2 regions of the Pseudonocardia sp. NPDC046786 genome follow, and region 2 is predicted to be linked to the other one. Evidence: riboswitches for the same ligand, from Rfam matches in the RefSeq annotation. Region 2 holds a riboswitch; the other holds the start of a gene.

Region 1 (8,522 bases), on a different contig from region 2:
GCGGTGTCGGACTCCGGGGCGAACGGGTGCAGGTCGCTGAACTGCGGCCAGGTCACCGCCTCCATCTCGGCGGCGGCGTTGAGCTTCATCGTGCACGAGCCGAGCGGGATCATCGTGCGGTCGAGCGCGAGGTCGGCGTCGGCGAGCCGGCGCAGCCAGCGCATCAGCGCGGTCTCCGACCGGTGCTCGTGGAAGGTCGGGTGGGTCAGGTAGTCGCTGGTCCGGGCCAGCGCGCCGGGCAGCGCGTCGGCGGTGCCGGTGTCCAGCTCCGCGGCGTCCTGCGGGCCGGCCCCGAACGCCTCCCACACCGCGCGCAGGTGCGCGACGGTGGTGATCTCCGAGGTGGAGATGCCGACCTCGTCGCCGGAGACCCGGCGCAGCGCGATCCCGGCGTCGTGCGCGGCGGCGACGACGGCGTCCGCCCGGCCGGGTACCCGGGCCAGCACGGTGTCGAAGAACGCGTCGTGCACGATCTCGACGCCGCCGGAGCGCAGCCCGGCGGCCAGCACCGCCGCCATCCGGTGGGTCCGCTGGGCGATGGCGCGCAGCCCCTCCGGGCCGTGGTACACGGCGTAGCAGGCGGCCATCACGGCCAGCAGCACCTGCGCGGTGCAGATGTTGGAGGTCGCCTTCTCCCGGCGGATGTGCTGCTCGCGGGTCTGCAGGGCGAGCCGCAGCGCGTAGTTGCCGTCTGCGTCCCGGGAGACCCCGACCAGCCGGCCGGGGAGCTGGCGGGCGTGCCGTTGCCCGACCGACAGGTAGGCGGCGTGCGGGCCGCCGAAGCCGAGCGGGACACCGAACCGCTGGGTGGAGCCGATCGCCGCGTCCGCGCCCAGCTCGCCGGGCGGGGTGAGCAGGGTCAGCGCCAGCAGGTCCGCGGCGACCGCGACCAGCGCGCCCCGCTCGTGCGCCTGCTCGATCAGCGCCGACGGGTCGGACACCCGCCCGGACGCGCCCGGGTAGCTGAGCAGCACGCCGAACATCTCGCCGTCCGGCAGGGTACCGCCGGACAGGTCGGCGACCTCCAGCTCGATGCCGAGCGGCTCGGCCCGGGTGCGGAGCACGTCCAGGGTCTGCGGCAGCGTGTCGGCGTCGACCACGAAGCGGGCCGACTTCGCGCGCCCGGCCCGGCGCAGCAGCGTCATCGCCTCGGCGGCGGCGGTCGCCTCGTCCAGCAGCGACGCACCGGCGACCGGCAGCCCGGTCAGGTCCGACACCATCGTCTGGAACGCCAGCAGCGCCTCCAGCCTGCCCTGGCTGATCTCCGGCTGGTACGGCGTGTACGCGGTGTACCAGGCCGGGTTCTCCAGCACGTTGCGCCGGATCGCCGACGGCGTCCGGGTGCCGTGGTAGCCGAGCCCGATCATCGGGACGTTCACCGTGTTGCGGTCGGCCAGCGCCCGCAGCTCGGCGAGCATCTCGGCCTCACCGACCGGCGCCGGCAGCGAACCGCCGACCGGCTCGGGATCGCGGATCGCGGCGGGCAGGGCCCGGTCGGCCAGCGCCTCGAGCGAGTCGACGCCCAGCGCGTCGAGCATCCGGGCGAGTTCGCCGGGCCGGGGCCCGACGTGCCGGTCGGCGAACGGCAGTCCACGCTCGAGCTCGGCGAGGGTGGGACGGTGCTGCTGCGGGGTCGGGCTCACGGCGCCTCCGAAGGTGACGGCTCGGGCGGGGCAGGGCTGTCTCGCCCCTCCCCCTCTGTCCGTACCCGCGATCCGGGCGCCTGAGAGATTCACCCGAGGCTTCGGGCTTTCCCCGTCGGCGGACGGGCCCCCCGTGGTGGCCCGTCGCTTTCCAGAGGCGTCTCTACCGTGCGGTCCTGGTGCCTGAGAGGTTCCGGGAAGGGATTTGCTCCTTCGGCGCCCGGCTGTACTGCACCGGGTCTCTCCCGCTCGGTGTCAACGACTACCGGGCCGAGGATAACCGGTCCGGTCAGTATTTCCACGGCACCGCGGCCGGAACCGTCCCGCCAGGCTGCTCACATGTCGAACAGCAGCGCTCCGAACCCCGTTCCCGCCACCACCGCCGCCTTCCACCTGCAGGCGGTCCTGTCCTTCGGCGTCTCGCTGGCCGCGGTCGTCGTCGGGACCTTCTACCTGCCCGTCGACGGCTGGGTGAAGGCGTTCCTGGCCATCGCCGTGCTGTACGCCATCACCTCTGCGTTCACCCTCGCCAAGTGCGTCCGCGACAAGCAGGAGAGCCTGACCGTCGTCAACCGGGTCGACCAGGCGCGGCTGGAGAAGCTGATCGCCGAGCACGACCCGTTCCGCTCGGTCGCGTGAGCCGGCCGCTCAGGAGATCGCGCGCCGGGACCGGCGCCGGGCCAGCTCGTCCTCCGGGGACTCGTCGACGGTGCCGCCGTCGGCGCGTTCCACCGGGAAGTCCTTGATCACACCGCTGATCTCGCGCATCGCGCCCGAGACGGCGATCCCGAACACACCCTGACCGCCCTGCAGCAGGTCGACGACCTCCTCCGGGGAGGTGCACTCGTAGACGGTGGTCCCGTCGGAGAACAGGGTGATCCCGGCGAGATCCCTTATCCCGCGCCGGCGCAGGTGCTCGACCGCGATCCGGATGTTCTGCAGCGAGACCCCGGCGTCGAGCAGCCGCTTCACGATCTTGAGGACCAGTACGTCCTTGAACGAGTACAGCCGCTGGCTGCCGGATCCGGCGGCACCGCGGATCGACGGCACGACGAGCCCGGTCCGAGCCCAGTAGTCGAGCTGCCGGTAGGTGATGCCGACGACCTGGCATGCGGTCGGACCGCGGAAGCCGACGAGGCGATCGGACACCCCGTCCAGCCCCTCACCGACGAGCGGGTCCGGGAACAGCTCTGCCTGCCCCGGCCCCTCGCGTGGTGGCGTCTGCACCGCGTGGTCTCCCTCGGTCGGCCGCACCGTGACCGTCCTCGCCGTCCCATCACTCTCGGTGAAGGCGAGTTGCACGGATGTCATCAACGCTGATGACGGTAGGCCCGGGGGCCGGAGTGGTCAACGCGGCTCGCCGACACGGCCGTACCGCACAACGCCAGGTGACGGAGCACGGGCGGCCCGGTCACGCCGAGCGGCACTGGGTGTCGCCGAACGGTCCGGAACACCCGTTCGGGTGTCAGCCGGGCTGGGCGCCGCGGAAGTCCTCCGGTGACACCGAGTCGAGGAACTCGCGGAACTTCTCGACCTCGTCCTCCTGCTCGTCGGGGATGACGAGCCCGGCCTCGGCCAGCACGCTCTCGTCGGCGTGCACCGGGACACCGGTCCGCAGCGCCAGCGCGATCGAGTCACTCGGCCGGGCGGACACCGTCACGCCGCCGTCGAAGATCAGCTCGGCGTAGAAGGTGCCCTCCTGCAGGTCGGTCACCCGGACCTGTTCCAGCCGCCGGCCCAGTGCCCCGATGACGTCCTTGAGCAGATCGTGGGTCAACGGCCGTGCCGGCTTGACCCCCTGCTGCTCGAGGGCGATGGCCGTCGCCTCGACCGATCCGATCCAGATCGGGAGGTAGCGATCACCGTTGGTCTCCCGCAGCAACAGGATCGGCTGGTTCGCCGGGAGTTCGACCCGGACGCCCACGACGCGCATCTCGCTCATCAGCCCGCCTCCCCGGCCCTGTCGGGCCTGTCGGCCGCCCGGGGTGGACCCGCCACCCCGGCCGCCCTGATCGCCTTGCTCGCCCTGGTCCGTGCCCTGGGAGCTGTGGTCGCTCGTACCGCCGCCACCGACACGTTCCGACGCTACACGGGCGGGGCCCCCGATGCGCGCCTCCGGACGGGGTGTGACAGCGTCCTTTCGACGATCGTCACACGCCCGCCTCCGCACGGCGTGTCCGCTGGACCGCCGCCGGTGGATCAGCCCCGGGGGTCGCCCTCGCGAGGACCGGTCAGGAAGACCAGGCGGAACTTGCCGATCTGGACCTCGTCACCGTTGGCGAGCACGGCCGTGTCGACCGGCTCGCGGTTCACGTAGGTGCCGTTCAGGCTGCCGACGTCCACCACGACGAACTCGCCGGCGTCCCGGCGGAACTCGGCGTGCCGGCGGGAGACGGTGACGTCGTCCAGGAAGATGTCGCTGTCGGGGTGCCGGCCCGCACTGGTGGTCGGCACGTCGAGCAGGAAGCGCGAACCGGCGTTCGGGCCGCGCCGGACCACCAGCAGGGCCGACCCGGCGGGTAGCCCGTCGACGCCGGAGACGGCGGGCTCGGCGCTCGGCTGCTCCACGTCGGCGAGGAAGTCCGCCCGGAAGACCGATGTGGTCTCCGGTGCGCGCTCCGGCGGCACGTCGCGCGGGTCGTTCGTGGTCACCTCGGGGTCTCCTCCTCCGGAAGCGGGGGTCCCGGACACGGTCCGGGTGATGCAGGCGGGCCGGCCGCACTGGTGCGGTGCTGCGCTGAGACGGATGTCGCCTCGACCGGCCGCGATGTCGACGTGTCAGGGGGACCGAACCTACCCGCCCCGGTGTCGCCGCGATACGCCAGGCCGCGGCGCCCGGGTGACCCGTGCGACGGACGGTCGCCGGGGGTGGTCAGGAACCGTCGGCGAGCCGACGGTAGGCGTCGGCGTCGAGCGGGCCGGCCGGCGTGGCGCCGTCCGCGATCCGCACGTCGACGATCCAGCCGTCCCCGTACGGAGCCGAGTTGATCAGCTCCGGACCGGCGTCCAGCGCCTCGTTGACGGCGACCACCTCGCCCGCCACCGGTGCGTAGATGTCCGACACCGACTTGGTCGACTCGACCTCGCCCATCGTGTCGCCCGCGGACAGCACGTCGCCGACGGTCGGCAGCTGGACGAAGACCACATCCCCCAGCTGCGACTGGGCGTGGTCGGTGATGCCGATCCGGACCACCCCGTTCCCGGTGTCGCGCACCCACTCGTGGGCCTCGGTGTAGGTCAGGTCCGAGGGAATCTCCGAACTCACGCGACGAGCCTAGCCCCCGCCATCCGGGTGACCGAACCGGGGCGCCGGGGGCGGGAACGGGCGCCGCATCGCCAGCCCGAACTGCACCAGGTAGAGCAGGCCGGACCATATGTAGAGGGCGACGCCCCAGATCGCGAACGCGTGCGCGATCACCCGGACGGCGGTCTCCGCGGCGGACGGGCCGTCCCCGAGAAGGAGCAGCGGGAAGGCGTAGAGCAGCACGAAGGTCGCGGCCTTGCCGAGGTAGACGACCTCGAACGGGCCGTACCCCCGGCGGCGCAGCACGAACACGCACACGGCCAGCACGACGTCCCTGGCGAGCAGCGCACCCACCGCCCACCAGGGCACGATGTCGCGGATCGCCAGGCCGACCAGCGCGGCCAGGATGTAGAGCCGGTCGACCGCCGGATCGAGCATCGCCCCGAACCGGCTGTACTGGTCCAGCACCCGGGCCAGCTTCCCGTCCAGCCAGTCGGTGAAGCCGCCGATCGCGAGCACTGCGACGGCCCAGCCGTCGGCCTCCGGGCCGAGCATCAGCCACAGGAACAGCGGCACCCCGGCCAGGCGCAGCATGCTCAGCGCGTTCGGCACCGTCCAGAGCCGGTCGTCGCCGGTGGGCGGACCGGCGACGTCGTGCACCGTGTCCCGCACGGTGTCGCGCACCGTGTCCCGGGCCTCACGGGCGCCGCGCCGGACCGCCGCGGCCCTGCCCGTATCGGATTCCCCGCCCACCCGGGCAGCCTAGACGGCTCCCGCACTGTGCAGCCCGGCCCCGCGGGGTGAGGATGGCGCGGTGACCGACACTCATTCCGACACCCATTCCGGCGCCGACTCCGTGCCCGGCCCGCACGCGGCCGCAGGCGTGACGCTCAAGGACATCCAGGCCCCGCTCAAACAGCAGTACCGCGACGACCCGGGATCCGCGGTCGTCACGCTGTCCGCCGACGGCGAGCTCGGCGCGGGGGTGGCCTGCAAGGTGAGCACCGGCCAGGCGCTCGCCGAGGCCGGGCTGCACCCGGCGACCGGCGGCGACGGCACCCAGCTGTGCTCCGGGGACATGCTGCTGGAGGCGCTGGTCGCCTGCGCCGGGGTGACGCTGCGGGCGGTGGCGACGGCCCTGGAGCTCGACGTGCAGGGCGGCCTGCGGGCCGAGGGGGACCTCGACTTCCGGGGCACCCTCGGCGTCGCCAAGGACGCCCCGGTCGGCTTCCGGGACATCCGCCTGTTCCTCGACGTCGACGTCCGCTCCGGGGACGCCCCGGCCGACCCGGACACGGTCGCCACCCTGGTGCGGCTGACCGAGCGATACTGCGTGGTCCTGCAGACGATCAAGGGCAGCGCGAGTACGTCGGTCGAGGTCCGGCCGGCCGGCTGAGCCCGCCGGTCGAGCCGGCCCTGCTCCGTCCGAGGGTCGGCGCACTGCGCCGAACGGCATGTTCTGCGCGCCATCACCTGCGCACCACCGCCGGTGGCGGTCCGCTCGTCGCGCGTCACCGTCGGTTCGGCGCCCGGCACGCTCCGGGGTCTCCGGGGCCCGGAGCCGGTCTCCGTACGGTGACGGCGTCCTGGTAGGCGTGACAGGGCGTGCCCACCGACAGCCGGTGACCGCGCCCCGGTAGGTGACACGTGATCAAGCTGGCGGACGATGTCTCGTCCGGCGATCACGTCTGCGCGGTCCCGGAGAGCGTCGAGCATCTCGGGGAGATCACCTCCGGTTTCGTCGCGCACGGGCTGGCCCGCGGCGAGAAGGTCCTCTTCTTCGACGACGACGGCGCCGCGGACGGGCTGCTGCGCCGGATGACCGAGGACGGTCACGAGATCGGCGAGCCGCTGCGCGTCGGGCAGCTGGAGATCCTGCCGGAGGAGGACACTCGGCGGACCTTCCGCACCCCGCTGCCGGACATCCACGCCGGGATCACCGGCGAGGTGACCCGCGCGCTGGACGCGGGCTGGACCGGCGCCCGGATCACCGGCCAGATGCACGGGGCGCTGGCCCCGGGTGCGTCCGGCACCCTGCCCGAGTACGATGGGCTGCTCGCCCGGCTGATCCGGGAGAACCGGGACAGCCTCGCCGCGCTCTGCACGTTCGACCACGTGCACTTCCCGGACGAGTCGATCGACATCATGCGCGCGCTGCACCGCGACCACCTCGCGGTGACCGGCGCCTACGACGACGGGCTGCTGCGCATCGTCCGGCTCGGGATCGGGCACGCCCGGCTGGCCGGCGAGATCGACCACAGCAACCGGCCGAAGATCACCTCGCTGCTGCACCAGGCGCTGGACGGCACCCTGCGCTCGGCCGACGCCCCCACCGACATCGGGCTCGACATGGCCTCGGTCCGGTTCATCGACGTCGCCTCGGCGGTGGCGCTGGTGCACGCTGCGGAGGGCTTCCCGTCCACCCACCGGCTGGTGCTGCACCGGGTGCGGCCCCGGGTGCAGCGGATCCTCGACCGCTGCGGCGCCGCGTTCTCCCCCCAGCTGGCCTTCGACGACGCGCCGCCCCCGGTCGGGCCGCCCGGCGCGCCGGGACGGTGACGGTCCGATGAAGGTCGAGAGATGAAGGTCAACGCGGTCCCCCGGCCGCCCGGCTTCGCGCACGCGCTGGTGCACGCCGACGACACCGCGGAGCTGGTCCGCCGGGTCGCGCCGGTGGCCGCCGCCGCGGACCGGGACACCGGCGCCCAGATCGCGCTCGCGGTCTCCGCGGAGGCCGAGCAGGCGCTGCGCGCGGAGCTGGCCGACTGCTCCGGCGGGATCGGCAGGCTCACCACGCTCACCCGCTCGGCCCGCGAGTCCGGCCAGACGGTGGCCGCGTGGCGGGCCAGGGAGCTGCGCGCGCTGTCGTCGTCGGGCAGGCCGGTGTTCGTCGTGGCGCAGCACGACCCGGATCTCGACGGGATCGACGGCGGGTTCTGGATCGAGCTGGAGGCCGCGCTCAACATCTCGCTGGACGGCCTGCCGGTCACCCAGCTGTGCGTCTACCCGCGGATCCCGCTGCACGGTGCGGTGGGCGACGCGGCGCTGGCCAACCATCCGCTGCAGCTGCGCGGCGAGCAGCTCACCCCGAACCCGGCGTCCCGGCCGCCGGCCGAGGTGCTCGCGGCGCTCCCGTTCGCCCCGCCGCACCTGCTCGGCCCGCCGGACGTCCAGCTGCAGTACAACACCTTCGAGCTGTCCCGGGTGCGGGACGCGGTGGAGGAGGCCGCCCGCGCCTGCCGGTTCGATCCGGTGCGCAGCGAGGACATGGTGCAGGCGGTGAACGAGGTGGCGACCAACGCCGTCGAGCACGGCTCGCCGGAGGCCGCGCTGTCGGTCTGGTCCCGCCCGGGCGAGCTGGTGTGCGAGGTGCACGACACCGGCTCGATCCCGCTGGCGCTGATCGGGCTGGCGCCGCCGCACCCGTCGCGCCCGCGTGGGCGCGGCACCTGGATCGCCCGCCAGCTGTGCGACAGTCTGCACGTGTGGCGGGCCCCCGACGGCACCCATGTCCGGCTGCTCGTCCGGGCCTGAGCCCCGTTCGGCGGTGCGCGCACCCCGCCGCCGGAGTGAATCCTCACCCGGATCTCACGTCCGGGGCCCGGCTCCGCTATCCTCGGCGACCGAGCACATCG
Region 2 (8,522 bases):
GGCCTGCTCGAAGGTGTGTGCGACGCGCAGTACGGTCGCGTCGTCGAAGCGCTTGCCGACGATCATCAGCCCGGCCGGCAGCCCGTCCACCAAGCCGGCCGGCACGCTCGCTGCCGGGTGCCCGGTGACGTCGAACGGGGCGCAGTTGCCGACCATCCCGAGCGCGGTGGGCAGGTAGCTGTCCAGGTCGGCGTCGAGCCCGATCAGCTCCGGGGCGGTGTAGGGCAGGGTCGGCATGACCAGCACGTCGTAGCTGCCCAGTGCGGCGTCGTAGGCGGCGCGCAGGTCGAGGGCCAGGTTGCGGGCCATCGCGTAGTACGACCCGCCGCCGTGGCCGAAGGTGTAGCCGCCGGACAGGCCGACCAGCTTCACCGTCTTGGACAGCTCCGCACCGCGTTCGATCCGCTGCCGCGCGTAGTGCGCGATCAGCTCGGGATCGTAGAGACCGGGGTAGTTCATCCCGTAGGCGTTGCCGGCCACCATCTGGTAGGCGGCGCCCTCGGTGGCGATGACGTTCCAGACCGCCATCCCGTCGAGGTGCCAGGGGATCGACACCTCCTCGGCGGTCAGCCCGGCCCCGCGCAGGGTGTCGATCGCCTCCCGCACGGTCCGGTCGACGCCCGGGTCGCTCTCCGGGCGGCCGAAGCCCTCGGTGACGATCCCGACCCGCAGCCCGGCCGCCGACGTGCCGAGTGCGGCGAGGTAGTCGACCGGCTCCAGCGAGGTGGGCTGGCGGGCGTCGAGCCCGTCGACGCCGGCGAGCACGCCGAGCATCAGCGCGGCGTCGGTGACGGTCCGGGTGATCGGCCCGAGATGGTCGATCGTCGCCTCGATCGGGAACGCCCCGGTGTAGGGCACCAGACCGTGCGTCGGCTTGTGCCCGACCGTGCCGGAGAACGCGCTGGGGATGCGGATGGAGCCGCCCTGGTCGCCGCCGACGGCCAGATCGACCGCGCCGCTGCCGACCAGCGCGGCACTCCCGCTCGACGAGCCGCCGGACACCCGCGACGGGTCCCAGGGGTTGCGCACCGGCCACGGCCGGGAGGTGAAGCTGGCACCGGAGAAGCACAGGTCCTCGCAGACCGCCTTGCCGGTGATCGTCGCCCCGGCGGCGAGCAGCCGGGTCGCGACGGTGGCGTCCCGGCGCGGGACGAAGCCCTCGACGGTCGCCGAGCCGTTGGTCATCGGGACCCCGGCGAGCGAGATGTTGTCCTTCAGGGCGACGGTGCGCCCGGCGAGCGGGCCGTCCGCGGCGCCGGGCACCGAGGTCGTCACGTACCAGCCGCCGAGCGGGTTGTCGGCCGGTTCGGCCCAGGCGCGCTCCGGCGCCTCGGGGGCCGACGCCCGGTACAGCTCCTCGACCCGGTCGGTCGCGCTCAGCGTCGCGGTCACGGCGGGGAGGAACTCGGCGAGCTCGGCCTCGGACAGTCCGAACGCGTGCTGGGAGTTGATCGCCGCGAGCCGGGCGGGATCAGGGGGTGGCAGTGCCATGGAGCAGAACTCCTCACGTGCTGTGGATGCGAGAAAGCTAGGGAGTCCGCCCTGTCGTGTCAATGTTTGTCGACGCGTTGACAGGAGTTCTGATCTGGACGTCAACCGCCCGTCATCCGGGTGAGATCAGGACCGCCCCTCGGTATCGGACGCCGGCCCCCCCGACCGCACGATCCGTGGGACGCTGCCCGGGTGGTCCCGGTCGCGGACCACCGTCGCGTCGCGGGAGGAACGGTGCAGATGGACGGCCCGCTCCGGAGCCGGGCGGCGGTGGGCGTGCCGGTCGACGACCCGGGCCTGCCGCACCGGCGGGCCTAGCCGTGCGCCTGGGCGCGCTGCTCGCGCACCTGTCGGACGCGCCGCCGTACCCGGTGGTCGGGTGGGCGCGCCGGCTCGCCGCCGCCGGGTTCCGGAGCCTGTGGGCACCCGAGATCATCGGGCGCGGCCGGCTGGTCCCGGACCCGTTCGCGGCGCTGGCGGCCGCGGCGGCCGCCACCTCGGACGTCGAGCTGGGGACCGGCACGGTGCAGGTTCCGCTGCACCATCCCGCCGAGCTCGCGCACCGGATGCTCTCGCTGCAGGCGGTGTGCGGCGACCGGCTGTCGCTCGGGGTGAGCCCGGGCTCGACCCGCAGCGACTACGCCCTGCTGGGGTGCGACCACCGGGGCCGTTTCCGTGCCTTCGACGAGAACATGGTCCGGCTGCGGGCACTGCTCGCCGACGGTGGCGACGCGCAGGCCCGGCTCGCCGACCCGCCGCGCGGCGGCCGCCCGCCGCTGCTGCTCGGCTCGTGGGGAGCGAACGTCGAGAAGGCGGCCCGCCACTTCGAGGGCTGGCTCGGCTCGGCGTTCCGCGTCACCCCCGACGAGCTGCTCGCCGCGCACGACCGGTTCCGGGCCGCCGGTGGCCTCCGCGCCGTCGCGTACGCGATCCCGGTGCCCGCGGGCGCCGATCTCGGGCCGATCGGCGAGCAGCTGCGCCGCTATGCCGGCGCGGGCTTCGACGACGCGGTCGTGGCGATCGCGCCGGGCGGGCCGGACCCGGAGCGGGTGCGGGCACTGCTGCCCTGAGCCCGGCGGGCCGCCGCACGGCCCGCGCCCTCATCGGCGGCGGCCCGGAGGGGTCCGCGCGGCGCCGGTCCGCACCGTGCAGTCGCTGTCCGACATCGACCCGAACGTGGCCCCGCGCGCCGCGGCCAGGTGCAGCGGCTGCTCCACGTGATGACGGCCGTCCAGGGCGATCGTGCCGCGCGGCACCTCGAACCGGCCGTGGCGCATCTCGTCGGCCACCGGTGTCGGGTCGGTGGTCCGGACCTGCCGGGCCGCGGCCGCCCACACGTGGATCGCCTCGAACATCGACTCGGACAGGCTGGACAGCGGCGGCGCCCAGCGGCCGAACCGCTCGCGGTAGCGCTGCAGCAGCGTCCCGTTGCGCTCGGTCTGCAGGTGCTGGAAGTAGCCGGACACCCCGTGGATGCCCTCGGACGCCTCGAACCCGATCCGCTCCAGGGTGGCCTCGTCCATCGCCGGGCCCAGGCTGACGGTGCGCTCGCGCAGGCCCATCGCATGGCACTGGCGCTCGAACGCGGCGGCGTCGGCGCCGACGAAGGTGTCCAGCACGATGTCCGCACCGGACGCGGCGATCCGCTCGATCAGCGGGCCGAAGTCGCGGGCGCCGAGCGGGGCGTACCCCTCACCGACCAGCACCGCGCCGTTGCCGGGCAGCACCTCCCGGGCGATCCGGTTCACCGTCCGCGGCCAGACGTAGTCGTTGCCGGCGAGGAACCAGCGCCGCCCGCCCGACGACCGCATCACCGGGCCCGCCGCCAGCGCGATCTGGGTCCACGGCCGCTCGCCGAGCCGGATCCGCAGCCGCGACTCGCCGCCGCCCTCGTTCATGTTGGTGTGCACGACCAGCACGTCGTGGCCGGTCAGCGCCGAGGACACCGCCTGGTAGGTCGCCGACGTCGTGGTCAGGAAGATCGTCCGGCAGCCCGCGCGGGCCAGCCGCAGCGCCTCCAGCGCGCCGGTGCCGGGATCGGTCGCGTCGTCGGCGTGCAGCAGCTCGACCGGCCGCCCGCCGATCCCGCCCGCGACGTCGATCTCGTCGACGGCGAGCACGGCGGCGTTCGCGACGGCCGAGGCGAACACGCTCCCGGAACCGGACCGGCTGGTGAGGGCGCCGATCCGGGGGCCGGTGGCGGCCCGGTCGCGCACCGGGTGCCCGCGCCGGCGCATCAGCCACTCCAGGCCCTGCGCGTCGATGTGCGCGTCGAGCCGGATCCGGGTCCCGCCGGGGGCCACGGTGAAGCGCAGCCGGATCCGGCCGCGCCACGGCTGGTCGTGGGTGATGGTGATGCTGTCCGGCCTGCGCAGGTCGCTGATCCGGCCCAGGACGTCGACCGGCGGGCCGTCGCCGATCGGCGCCCGCAGGGTGATCGGCTCGCCGAGCGCGACCCGGTCGCAGGACGCGCCGAACAGCCAGCCCCCGCCGTCGCGGCCGAACCGGTCGAAGACCACCTCGGGTGCGACGGCGGCGAACTCCTCCACCGCGACCGCGATCGTCCCCATGCCGGTGGGTGGGTGGCCGTCAGCGGGATCCGTCGGCGCGCCGGGTCATCCGGCCGCCTCCCGGCGCGCCGGCTCCCGGTGCCCGGCTGCGCTCTCGGCGGCGGACCGGGCCTCGCCCAGCGACGACTGGAACAGGTTGCGCAGCAGCGCGATCACGTCGGCCGCGGCACCGCCGGGCTCGATCGCGTAGTAGCGGAACCTGCCGGACCGGCGCTCGCTGACCAGGCCGGCGATCCGCAGCACCCGCAGGTGGGTGGAGACCGCGGTCCGGCCGACCGTGGTGATCCGGTCCGCCAGCTCGCCCGCGCTGCACTCGTCGCTCTCGGAGAGCACCGCCAGGATCCGGCGGCGGACCGGATCGGCGAGCGCGTCGAAGGCGAGACCGGCGTCCCGGTCGCCCGCGCCGAACGCGTCAGACGCGTCAGGATCCGTTGACATGGTACGGAGTCTAGCCGGAAGCCGTCCGGACCCCTTCCCTCCGGCGCGGGAATCGGTATCGTCCTGCGGACAACTGAAGACCGGGCCGTACGAGCCCGCGCGGAAGAGACCTGTCGCACGACCGGGCAGGCACCGGAGGAGCAAGCACCCCGCCAAACTCTCAGGTACCCCACACCGCACGGACCAGGCCACTCTGGAAAGCAGGCGTCGGACACGCCTCGCCGATGGTGAAAGCCGGTCGTGCACCGGTGAATCTCTCAGGCTCGGGACAGAGGGGGACCGTGTGGGCGGCACCGCCCACGCGTCTGCCCCGGGGTGAGCACCACGATGACCCAGACCGAGACCCAGACCGAGACCCAGACCGACACCGCGACCCGGACCGGGCCGAGCGAGCGCGAGCTGCTGCGTTCGGTGCTGCACGACACGCACGTCGCGCTCGGCGCGACCTTCACCGGCTTCGCCGGCTGGACGATGCCGGTCCGCTACGGCGGCGACCTCGCCGAGCACCACGCGGTGCGCCGCGCGGCCGGCCTGTTCGATCTCTCGCACATGGGCGAGATCCACGTCGAGGGCCCGGCCGCCGCCGCGGCGCTGGACGGCGCGCTGGTCGGCGACCTCGGCGCGCTGGCGCCCGGCCGGGCCCGCTACACGATGCTCTGCGCGCCGGACGGCGGCGTGCTCGACGACCTGGTCGTCTACCGGCTCGCCGCGGAGCACTACCTGGTCGTCGCGAACGCGTCGAACCGGCTGCTGGTGGCCGCCGAGCTGGGCGAGCGCTGCGCCGGCGACGGCGTGCGGATCACCGACCGCTCCGCGGACACCGCGCTGGTCGCCGTGCAGGGCCCGGCGTCCGCGGCGATCATCGAGACCGCGACCGGTGCGCCGGTCGGCGACCTGCGCTACTACGCGGCCCGCCCGGCCACCCTCGCCGGGCACCAGGTGCTGCTGGCCCGCACCGGCTACACCGGCGAGGACGGCTTCGAGGTCTACGTCGGCACGATGGGCGCGGCCGCCGTCTGGGAGCGGCTCACCGCGGCCGGGACCGGGCACGGGCTGGTGCCCTGCGGACTCGCCTGCCGCGACACGCTCCGGCTGGAGGCCGGGATGCCGCTGCACGGACACGAGCTCGGCCCCGGCCGCTCGCCGTTCGCGTCCGGCCTGGGCCGGGTCGTGAAGTTCGGCAAGGAGGCCGACTTCGTCGGCCGCGCCGCGCTCGCCCGCGAGCGGGACACCCCGCAGGCCCGGGTGCCCGCCGGGCTGCGCGGCAGCGGCCGGCGCGCGCCGCGGGCCGGCCATCCGGTGCTCGACGGCGCCGGGGCCACGGTCGGCGAGGTGACCAGCGGCGTGCTGTCCCCGACCCTGGGCCACCCGATCGCGATGGCGTTCGTCGACCGGGCCGTGTCCGGGCCCGGCACCGCGCTCGTCGTCGACGTCCGCGGCCGGCCCGAGCCGGTCGAGGTGGTCGGCCTGCCCTTCTACACCCGTCCCGAGTGAGAGGATCCGACATGTCCGTCCCTGACGACCTGCGCTACACCGAGCAGCACGAGTGGGTACGGGTCGAGGGTGGCACCGCCACCGTCGGCATCACCGCACACGCCGCCGAGGCACTCGGCGACGTCGTGTTCGTCCAGCTGCCGGCCGCGGGCGACACCGTCATCGCGGGCGAGGCCTGCGGCGAGATCGAGTCCACCAAGTCGGTGAGCGACCTGTTCGCCCCGCTCGGCGGGACCGTGACCGTGGTCAACGACGCCCTCGACGACGCGCCGGAGACCGCGGGCGAGGACCCTTACGGCCGCGGCTGGCTGTTCCGGGTCGAGCCCGGCGACGACGGCGTCCCGGAGCTGCTGACCGCCGCCGAGTACCGCTCGCTGACCGGGGAGGGTGGCGCGTGAACAGCACCTTCGGCGCGTCGCTGGCCGACGCCGATCCCGAGGTCGCGAAGGCCGTCGACGCCGAGCTGGCCCGGCAGCGCGACACCCTGGAGATGATCGCCTCGGAGAACTTCGCCCCGGTCGCGGTGCTGGAGGCGCAGGGCTCGGTGCTCACCAACAAGTACGCCGAGGGCTATCCCGGCCGCCGCTACTACGGCGGCTGCGAGCACGTCGACGTCGTCGAGCAGCTGGCGATCGACCGGGCCCGCGAGCTGTTCGGCGCCGAGTACGCCAACGTGCAGCCGCACTCCGGCGCGCAGGCCAACGCGGCCGCGATGGCGGCGCTGCTGCAGCCCGGCGACGGCCTCCTCGGCCTCGACCTGGCGCACGGCGGGCACCTCACGCACGGCATGAAGCTCAACTTCTCCGGCCGGCTCTACCGGGTCTCGGCCTACCACGTGGACGCCGTGACCGGGCTCGTCGACATGGCCGAGGTCGAGCGGGTCGCCCGCGCCGAGCAGCCGAATATGATCATCGCCGGCTGGTCGGCGTACCCGCGCGAGCTGGACTTCGCCGGGTTCCGGCGGATCGCCGACGAGGTCGGCGCGCTGCTGATGGTGGACATGGCGCACTTCGCCGGGCTGGTCGCCGCCGGCGAGCACCCGAGCCCGGTGCCCTACGCCGATGTCGTCACCAGTACCACCCACAAGACGCTCGGCGGCCCGCGCGGCGGGCTGATCCTGGCCCGCGCCGAGCACGCGAAGAAGCTGGCGTCCGCGGTGTTCCCCGGCCAGCAGGGCGGCCCGCTCGAGCACGTGATCGCCGCCAAGGCGGTCGCCCTGCGGATCGCCGGGACCGAGGAGTTCGCCGAGCGCCAGCGGCGCACCGTGCAGGGCGCCCGGCTGCTCGCCGAGCGGCTGGTCGCCGCGGACTGCGCGGACGCCGGCATCCGGGTGCTCACCGGCGGCACCGACGTGCACCTGGTGCTGGTCGACCTGGTGAACTCCGAGCTGGACGGCCGGGCCGCCGAGGACCGGCTGCACGACGTCGGGATCACGGTGAACCGCAACGCGGTGCCGTTCGACCCGCGGCCGCCGATGGTCACCTCCGGGCTGCGGATCGGCACCCCGGCGCTGGCCACCCGCGGGTTCGACGCCGACGACTTCCGGGAGGTCGCCGACATCGTCGCCGGTGCGCTCGCCCCCGGGTTCGACGCCGCGCGGGCGACCGCCCTGCGCGAGCGCGTCGCGGCCCTGGTCGCTCGCCGCCCGCTCTACCCGGGGCGCTGACCAGATGCCCGTGCCGGTCAGCGTCTTCGACCTGTTCTCGATCGGGATCGGCCCGTCCAGCTCGCACACCGTCGGCCCGATGCGGGCCGCGGCACGGTTCGTCACCGGCCTCGCCGAGGACGGCCTGCTGCCCCGCGTCGGGCGGGTCCGGGCGGAGCTGTTCGGGTCGCTGGGCGCGACCGGGCACGGGCACGGTAGCGGTCCGGCCGTGCTGCTGGGGCTGCTCGGGGAGCGCCCCGAGACCGTCGACACGACCCGCGCGCCGGGCATCGTCGCCGCGATCGGGGAGTCCGGGCGGCTCCGGCTCGGCGGGACGCACGAGATCGCGTTCTCGGCGTCCGACGACGTCGTGCTGCACCGCCGCCGATCGCTGCCCGAGCACCCGAACGGGATGGAGTTCCGGGCCTGGGGTGCGGACGGCGGCGAGCTGCGGGCCCGCACCTTCTACTCGGTCGGCGGCGGGTTCGTGCGCGGCCCGGCCGGACCGCCGGACGGGCCCGCCGCCGATGCCGGACCGGTGCCGTCCCCGTCTCCGCTCCCGTACCCGTTCCCGTTCCGCAGCGGTGCGGACCTGCTCGCCATCTGCGCCCGGACCGGTCTGCCGGTGAGCGGTGTGATGCGCGGCAATGAGCGGGTGCACCGCGACGACACCGCGGTCGACGACGGTCTGCTGCGGATCTGGGCGGTCATGCAGGACTGCGTGCGCAACGGGTGCGAGCGCGACGGCGTGCTGCCCGGTGGCCTGCGGGTCCGCCGCCGCGCGCCCGGCCTGCACCGGTGGCTGCTGGCCGCCGGCCGGGAGTCCGACCCGCTGCACGTGATGGACTGGGTCAGCCTGTTCGCGATGGCGGTCAACGAGGAGA

What was found. Region 2 has a riboswitch for glycine ahead of gcvT (glycine cleavage system aminomethyltransferase GcvT). Riboswitches for the same ligand answer to the same signal wherever they lie in the genome.
Region 1: it holds a riboswitch for glycine, as region 2 does, so the genes downstream of both, gcvP (aminomethyl-transferring glycine dehydrogenase) here and gcvT (glycine cleavage system aminomethyltransferase GcvT) in region 2, are expected to answer to the same signal.

Annotation. Positions count from the first base shown of each region.
Region 1 covers NZ_JBEYYF010000031.1:5,861-14,382, reverse strand. Annotated here, with positions in the region: gene gcvP (aminomethyl-transferring glycine dehydrogenase) at 1-1,643, opposite strand, end outside; glycine riboswitch at 1,805-1,901, opposite strand; gene ABZ881_RS27360 (YiaA/YiaB family inner membrane protein) at 1,983-2,282, shown strand; gene ABZ881_RS27355 (MerR family transcriptional regulator) at 2,292-2,897, opposite strand; gene ABZ881_RS27350 (bifunctional nuclease family protein) at 3,109-3,585, opposite strand; gene garA (glycogen accumulation regulator GarA) at 3,843-4,295, opposite strand; gene gcvH (glycine cleavage system protein GcvH) at 4,516-4,908, opposite strand; gene ABZ881_RS27335 (CDP-alcohol phosphatidyltransferase family protein) at 4,918-5,547, opposite strand; gene ABZ881_RS27330 (OsmC family protein) at 5,771-6,283, shown strand; gene ABZ881_RS27325 (MEDS domain-containing protein) at 6,535-7,446, shown strand; gene ABZ881_RS27320 (ATP-binding protein) at 7,468-8,421, shown strand.
Region 2 covers NZ_JBEYYF010000015.1:17,271-25,792, reverse strand. Annotated here, with positions in the region: gene ABZ881_RS19030 (amidase) at 1-1,491, opposite strand, end outside; gene ABZ881_RS19025 (LLM class flavin-dependent oxidoreductase) at 1,812-2,561, shown strand; gene ABZ881_RS19020 (substrate-binding protein) at 2,592-4,061, opposite strand; gene ABZ881_RS19015 (metalloregulator ArsR/SmtB family transcription factor) at 4,107-4,499, opposite strand; glycine riboswitch at 4,683-4,781, shown strand; gene gcvT (glycine cleavage system aminomethyltransferase GcvT) at 4,827-5,993, shown strand; gene gcvH (glycine cleavage system protein GcvH) at 6,005-6,391, shown strand; gene glyA (serine hydroxymethyltransferase) at 6,388-7,659, shown strand; gene ABZ881_RS18995 (L-serine ammonia-lyase) at 7,670-8,522, shown strand, end outside.